One region of the Pandoraea sp. genome, then DNA from elsewhere that is predicted to be linked to it. Evidence: predicted binding sites of a transcription regulator. Region 1 holds the regulator's gene; each other region holds the start of a gene.
What was found. Region 1 encodes HrcA, which represses chaperone genes, less so after heat shock. Its sites were predicted from a motif close to TTAGCACTCNNNNNNNNNGAGTGCTAA; they were not measured.
Positions count from the first base shown of each region.

Region 2: the regulator HrcA is predicted to act here: its motif matches at 1,065-1,091, upstream of rpoH (RNA polymerase sigma factor RpoH).
Region 3: the regulator HrcA is predicted to act here: its motif matches at 1,282-1,308, upstream of groES (co-chaperone GroES).

Region 1 covers NZ_JAYRUC010000010.1:53,755-56,024, reverse strand. The annotation lists gene ACE3UG_RS10010 (DUF6600 domain-containing protein) at 1-620, opposite strand, end outside; gene hrcA (heat-inducible transcriptional repressor HrcA) at 902-2,047, opposite strand; gene ACE3UG_RS10000 (NAD kinase) at 2,046-2,270, shown strand, end outside.
Region 2 covers NZ_JAYRUC010000002.1:55,774-58,043, forward strand. The annotation lists gene ybiB (DNA-binding protein YbiB) at 1-299, shown strand, start outside; gene ACE3UG_RS01790 (nuclear transport factor 2 family protein) at 521-904, opposite strand; gene rpoH (RNA polymerase sigma factor RpoH) at 1,127-2,065, shown strand.
Region 3 covers NZ_JAYRUC010000006.1:170,835-173,104, reverse strand. The annotation lists gene ACE3UG_RS06820 (TnsA endonuclease N-terminal domain-containing protein) at 1-108, opposite strand, end outside; gene ACE3UG_RS06815 (multiprotein-bridging factor 1 family protein) at 272-694, opposite strand; gene groES (co-chaperone GroES) at 1,387-1,677, shown strand; gene groL (chaperonin GroEL) at 1,727-2,270, shown strand, end outside.

The DNA.
Region 1 (2,270 bases):
GCGTCGGCCACGCGTTGCCCTGTCGGTTGCTGCATCAGGTTCTGACCGATGAATGCGACACGCTGCCCCTGCTGCAGGGGTACGGATGCGCCTTGACCATACACGGTGGCCGCACCGCGCCAGACGCTCACGGTCGTTACCCCGTTCGGGTCGATGTCGACCCGATACTCACCGGGCTGTTGCGGGACGAACGCCAGATTCGGCGTATCGATCTCGTAAGGCCGATTCGGATCGTAGGCCCGCAAACGCAATCCGACCGTGCCCTGCGTTACGTTCAGTTGCACATTCTGATCGGTCACCGCCGAGAGCACGACGCTGGTGGACGCCCCCATGCGAACCGCCGTACCGCCGACGTGCATCTCGGCACGGCTGTTGCGGTCGACCCAGACGGCATCGCCCGTGGTAAGCGGCCGGTTGCGATCGGCGTAGTGCCATTCGCTGGTGCCTGCGGGGGCATACGTGACGGTGCCGTCGAAATCGTTCAGACGTGCCACCCGCCCCGGCGGGTCGGCGCTCTGGGCGTATGCCAGCGCGGGAACCCCCGCTGCGCCAACGGCCCCGAGCGCTAACCCGATACCGAGATTGCGCGCCATCGACCACCAGGAAATCAGGGATTTCATAAACACTCCGGGTCCGTCCGGCTCACGCACCGAGCGTTGCGTCGGTCGCGCCACCTTGTTGCTCTGTCCGAATCCTTCGACGAACGCCATGCTCGCGACTTCGCCATAAGTGACAACTCAAGCGTAAGCCTGCCGTGTGTGACAGCGTGTAAAGGAATGCTACGGGGATGTAACGCGAAGCGGCAGCGCAGACGCCCGTTTGCCCGTTTGCCCGTTTGCGTCCGGCCAATCCTGGCACGTGCGTCCAAGGGCTGGCGTTGGTGCCGACGTTAGTGCTGGCGTCAGTGCTGGCTGAGCGCGTTGGAGAGCAGCTTGGCGGTGATGTCGACGATCGGGATCACACGCTCATACGCCATACGCGTCGGGCCGATCACGCCGAGCGTGCCGACGACTTCGCCGTCGACTTCGTAGGGTGCCGTGATGACCGTCATCTCCTCGATCGGCACGAGGCTCGACTCGCCGCCGATGAAGATCTGCACGCCCTGAGCACGGCTCGACACGTCGAGCAATTGCAGCAGGCCGGTCTTGGACTCGAACACGTCGAAGAGCTTGCGCAGGCGCGCCATGTTCGACGACAGATCTTCCACGCCCAGCAAATTGCGCTCGCCCGAGATCAGCACGCTCTCACGGGTGGTGTCGGCCATGGCGTCGCTGCCCGCCTGCACGGCGGCCTGCATCAAAGCGCTCATATCGGAGCGCAGCGCATCGAGTTCACCGCGCAAGCAAGCGCGCACGTCGTCGAAGCTGTGGCCGCCGAAATTGGCGTTCAGATAGTTTGCCGCCTCCACCAGTTGCGCGGGCGAATGATCCTTTTCCGTCAGGATGATGCGGTTCTGCACGTCGCCGTCGGGGGTGACGATGATGAGCAGCACGCGCTTGTCGGACAGCCGCAGAAATTCGATCTGCCGGAACGTCTGGCTGCGGCGCGGCGTCAGCACCACGCCCGCGAACTGCGAAAGATTGGAGAGCACCTGCGCCGCCGAGGCAACCAGTTGCTGCGGCCCCGCGGGCTGCAGCCCGGTCTGCACCTGTGATGCCAATTGATGCACCGCCTCCTCGAGCGGGCGCACCGTGAGCATGGTATCGACGAACAAACGATAGGCACGCGGCGTCGGCACGCGACCGGCCGACGTATGCGGGCTGGCCACAAAGCCGAGCGCCTCGAGGTCGGCCATCGCGTTACGGATGGTCGCCGGCGACAGGTCGAGTCCGGAGTATCGGGAAAGCGTGCGAGACCCGACCGGCTGGCCATCCGCGATGTACCGTTCGATCAGGGTTTTGAGGAGCGTTTGCGCACGTTGATCTAGCATGGCAAAAATTGTAACGCGAAATGTGCATACGCGGCGTGCGGCAAACCCCGAGGCGTATTCCGCGAGGCCGCGCGTGCCGATGGTTGGTGTCATCGACTTATGGTGTAATGGCGGCATGAAAACAGGGAGCCCTTTCAAGACCGTGGCGCTCGTCGGGAAATACCATGCCGACGGCGTTGCCGAACCGTTGCTCACGCTCGCGGCATGCATCGCCCAGCGGGGGCACCATGTCGTCTTCGAGCGAGAGACCGCGCACAACATCGGCGCGGCGGCCGATCCTTACGGCACCCTCGATATTCGGGAGATCGCCACGCAGGCCGATGTGGCCGTGGTCGTCGGC
Region 2 (2,270 bases), on a different contig from region 1:
TGTTCGGCGACGTGGCCAACAGCCCGGCGCCGGGGGTACTGCTCGCGCGCGGCACGGAGGGCGAACCGGTCGCGGATGCCCGTCGTCAGGCAGCCATCGATGGCTTTTCCGACGGCGCATACCGGCTGTGGCAAGCCGCGGAGGAAGGCACCACGGGCGTTCCTCCGACGCTGCCGACTGCCGACGCCCCCGCAACGGCACGATGGATCGAAGCCGTGTTGGCCGGCGACGTCCCCGTGCCATCCCCCATCGCCCGGCAAGTCGAGGTGGTTCGTCAGGCGCTCGGACGCGTCGCATGAGGGAAGCCGGCCTCGCGCGCCGGCACTCGAACGCTATTCGGTCACTTCATCACGCCATTCGGCCGGAAGTCAGCAAGAAACGCTGAAATCGAAAATTATTGTAATTTTTCGGAACATTTCATCCCGAAAGTCAGTCTTATCCACTAACTTTGAGAAGACGCCTTGCAAGTGACGAGGAAGATCGTCGCATGCTCGGTCGGCGGGCGTGGCCCGGCTGGGGCTCAGTCGGCGGACGCCATGCGGGTCGCCTGCCATGAGATGAGGTGCCATTCGTCGGCCTCGAGCACGTGTACCGCCGTATAGGCCATTTGCGATTCGAGCGAGCCGGTCGCCGTTTCCAGTTCCACCTTCAGCTTGCCGGTGACGACAACGGTGTTGCCGAACTGGCGCAGTTCCTGAGCCCGGATATCGATGTCCAGGTAACGGCGGCGCCCCGAGGTGAGCGCGTCGAGAAATTCGCGTTTGGTTTCGCGTTTGCCGTTCGAATGAACGTAATGAAGACCGTCGGCCAGGAGTGCGTCGAGTTGCTCAACGTCGCCCTCGACCATCGCGTCAAAGCGCGCCGATTCGCGTTCACGTACCGCGTCGATATGCTTCCCAGCCATGTTGATCTCCCATCTTCATCGCCCCCAAACGCGCGCGGCGTGGGTTGAAATTTACACCATCCACGCGACGTTTGCGCCGATGACTTCGCTCGTTTCATGGCGGTTGCTGGAAAACCCCGAGACACCGGAAACTTCCCGTCCGGCAAGGGTTCTAACGTCTTTAGCACTCTTCTGGAGAGAGTGCTAAAATATTTCCCCAGAGGCTAACCAGGAGTCCACCACTTGAGTACTGCCGCCACTTTGCATCCGACGACGCCGGCCACCGGCACGGCGCCGACTTCGCGTGCCCTCGCTCTCGCCCCGTCGGCCTTGATGCTGCCGGGCAGTCTGGGCAATATCGACAGCTATATCCAAGCTGTCAATCGCATTCCCCTGCTTTCCGCCGAGGAAGAGCAATCGCTCGCCAAGCGTCTGCGCGACAACGAAGACCTTGAAGCCGCCCGTCAGCTCGTGCTCTCGCACTTGCGTCTGGTGGTGTCGATCGCGCGCAACTACCTCGGCTACGGTCTGCCGCACGCCGATCTGATCCAGGAAGGCAACATTGGCCTGATGAAGGCGGTCAAGCGCTTCGATCCGACCCAGGGCGTGCGACTCGTGTCGTATGCCATGCATTGGATCAAGGCTGAGATTCACGAATACGTGCTGCGCAACTGGCGCACGGTCAAGGTCGCTACGACCAAGGCCCAGCGCAAGCTGTTTTTCAATCTGCGCAGTCAGAAGCAAGGCCTGCATGCGTTCACGCCGGAAGAGATCGATCAGGTCGCCCGCGATCTGAACGTCAAGCGCGAGGACGTCATCGAGATGGAGACGCGCATGTCGGGTGGCGATATCGCCCTCGAAGGCCACAGCGACGATGGCGACAGCGCGAGCTTCGCGCCCATCGCTTACCTGGCCGACTCGCATCAGGAGCCGACCGCCGTGATCGCCGCGCGCGAGCGCGACACGCTGCAAAGCGACGGCCTGCAAACGGCACTCGCTCGCCTCGACCCGCGCAGCCGTCGCATCATCGAAGCGCGCTGGCTGGCGGTCGCCGACGACGGCAGCGGCGGCGCCACGCTGCACGAACTCGCAGACGAGTTCGGCGTGTCCGCCGAGCGCATCCGCCAGATCGAGGTCGCCGCGATGAAGAAAATGAAAGGCGCGCTGCAAGCCTATGCGTGATGCGTCGATCCGATCGACGATGGCAACGCGGCAAATGGCCGCATGCCCCGGTTGATCGCCCTCGGGCATCGCTCGCCGAGACCCAAAGCCCCGTGAAAACTCACGGGGCTTTTTTTGTTGGACTTCGAAAGTTCACCCGTGATTTGCACCTGACTTGATGCATCGCAAGGTCGCCCGGAGGACGTGTCGTTAGAATGAATGAGTA
Region 3 (2,270 bases), on a different contig from region 1:
TTCGAGCAGACTTTCGTATTCGATCCGGTTTGGTTGAAACCACGGGCAGGGGATGATACCGACGCGTCGATGTGGCGCGGCAGAGACGAGCGTTCTGGCGGCAGGCATGGCGTTCTCCAAGCAATACGAGACCGACTCCCCGGATGGGAAGTGTTCAGAGGGCTTGACTTTGCCGCGAACGCCACCAATACTGAGCTTGTGTAGGGCGCGTATCGAAAGATGTGCGCGGCGCCGTCAGGTCCTTTATGGGCTTGACGGCGTTTTTATTTGTTCATCGCGATCTCCCGTTTGCGGTAGCTGCCGATGGACTGACTCCATCGACATCGGAAATCGGCTGTACTCGCCGCAGTAGGCTGATGAATTCGTCCAGAGCCCTGATATCAGCCGGCGTCAATTTGGGGATTACTTCGGATAGTCGCGCACATACGTCGTACGCAAATGCCGGTGTTCCTGTAGGTGGGAAGTGATAGCGCTGTGACTGCTGGAATGCCCTTCGCAGAAGTCGCCCTTCTTCGTCAGTCAGCTTTAACGCGGAGATCGTTCGATCGACCAACTCCTCGTCCTTTGGCAGTTTCACGCCACACTCGATCGCAGAAATATAACTCTGGCGGTATCCCACACGTGCTGAGAGCTCTCCCTGCGAGATTCCTAAAGCGGTTCTTGCTGACCTGAGTCGATGTGCAAACGGAGTCATGGGGACACCTCTCCACGTCGGGAATTCTAGTTAGCCTAGGTCGAGAATTTCTCAAAATCAAGAGAATTCGTGGTTTTGTTTCTCCTTGGAGGTATGAGATGTGCTATACATTTCAAGAAAATTTGATTGTTCGAAATTTTCTTGCTTTTGAGGGGGCGTCCGCGGCCTCACACACGTTTTCACGCGGGCACATCTCGTACGCGTACCGGTAGGGCGGGCACGCTTGGCAGTTCAATTCGATGCGCATGAACGGGCGTTTCACTGTTTCTGCAAGGCTTGTCATCGTTCGGGAGGGCGAGCAAAAGCCCGCCTGGCACATGGTTTTGTTTGAGGCAGGGCCGCATGCGCATAGCGATTTGCTGCACAAATCACGTACCTGTTCGTCACTTCGGTCGTAGCAAACGGGGGTGCCCATCAAGGGTGAGAGCTGCGGTTGCTTCCGTACGTCATTGATTTCATAGGGTTTGTGTCGACTGCCGATCTGGCGAGTTCAAAGTTGAGTGAACAAAGTTCAAAATTCAGTGAATCTCGACATATGGATAAGGGAAAACCCCGAGTCTTGAAATCGTCAAACCCCGTCCCTATAATTAGCACTCGTTGGCGCAGAGTGCTAACGCCATGAATTCACCGAATATGCAAATGACTGCATATTTAGGTTTTGTCGATCTCACAGAGAGAAAGAGGAGCTTGTAATGAACCTTCGTCCCTTGCATGACCGCGTTATTGTCAAGCGCCTGGACAACGAAACGAAGACCGCATCGGGCATCGTGATCCCTGACGCCGCCGCTGAAAAGCCGGATCAGGGCGAAATCCTGGCGGTCGGCCCGGGCAAGAAAGACGATCAAGGTAAGTCGATCGCACTCGACGTGAAAGTGGGCGACCGCGTTCTGTTCGGCAAGTACGCCGGCCAAAGCGTGAAGGTCGATGGCCAGGAACTGCTGGTCATGCGTGAAGAAGACATCATGGCCGTCGTGGCCGCCTAAGTCTGTCTCCCCCCAGACATCTACGTAAAGTATTCAAGGAGTTAATGCAATGGCAGCTAAAGAAGTCGTTTTCGGCGATGCCGCTCGTTCCAAGATGGTCGAGGGCGTCAACATTCTCGCCAACGCAGTCAAGGTGACCCTGGGCCCGAAGGGCCGAAACGTCGTGCTCGAGCGCAGCTTCGGCGGCCCGACCGTGACCAAGGACGGTGTGTCGGTCGCCAAGGAAATCGAACTCAAGGACAAGCTCCAGAACATGGGCGCGCAAATGGTCAAGGAAGTGGCTTCCAAGACCAGCGACAACGCCGGTGACGGTACCACCACCGCCACGGTGCTGGCTCAGTCGATCGTGCGCGAAGGCATGAAGTACGTTGCCTCGGGCATGAACCCGATGGACCTGAAGCGCGGTATCGACAAGGCCGTGACCGCCGCCATCGAAGAACTGCGCAAGATCAGCAAGCCCTGCACGACCAACAAGGAAATCGCACAAGTCGGCTCGATCTCGGCCAACAGCGACACCTCGATCGGTGACTACATCGCCAAGGCGATGGACAAGGTCGGCAAGGAAGGCGTGATTACCGTCGAAGACGGCAAGT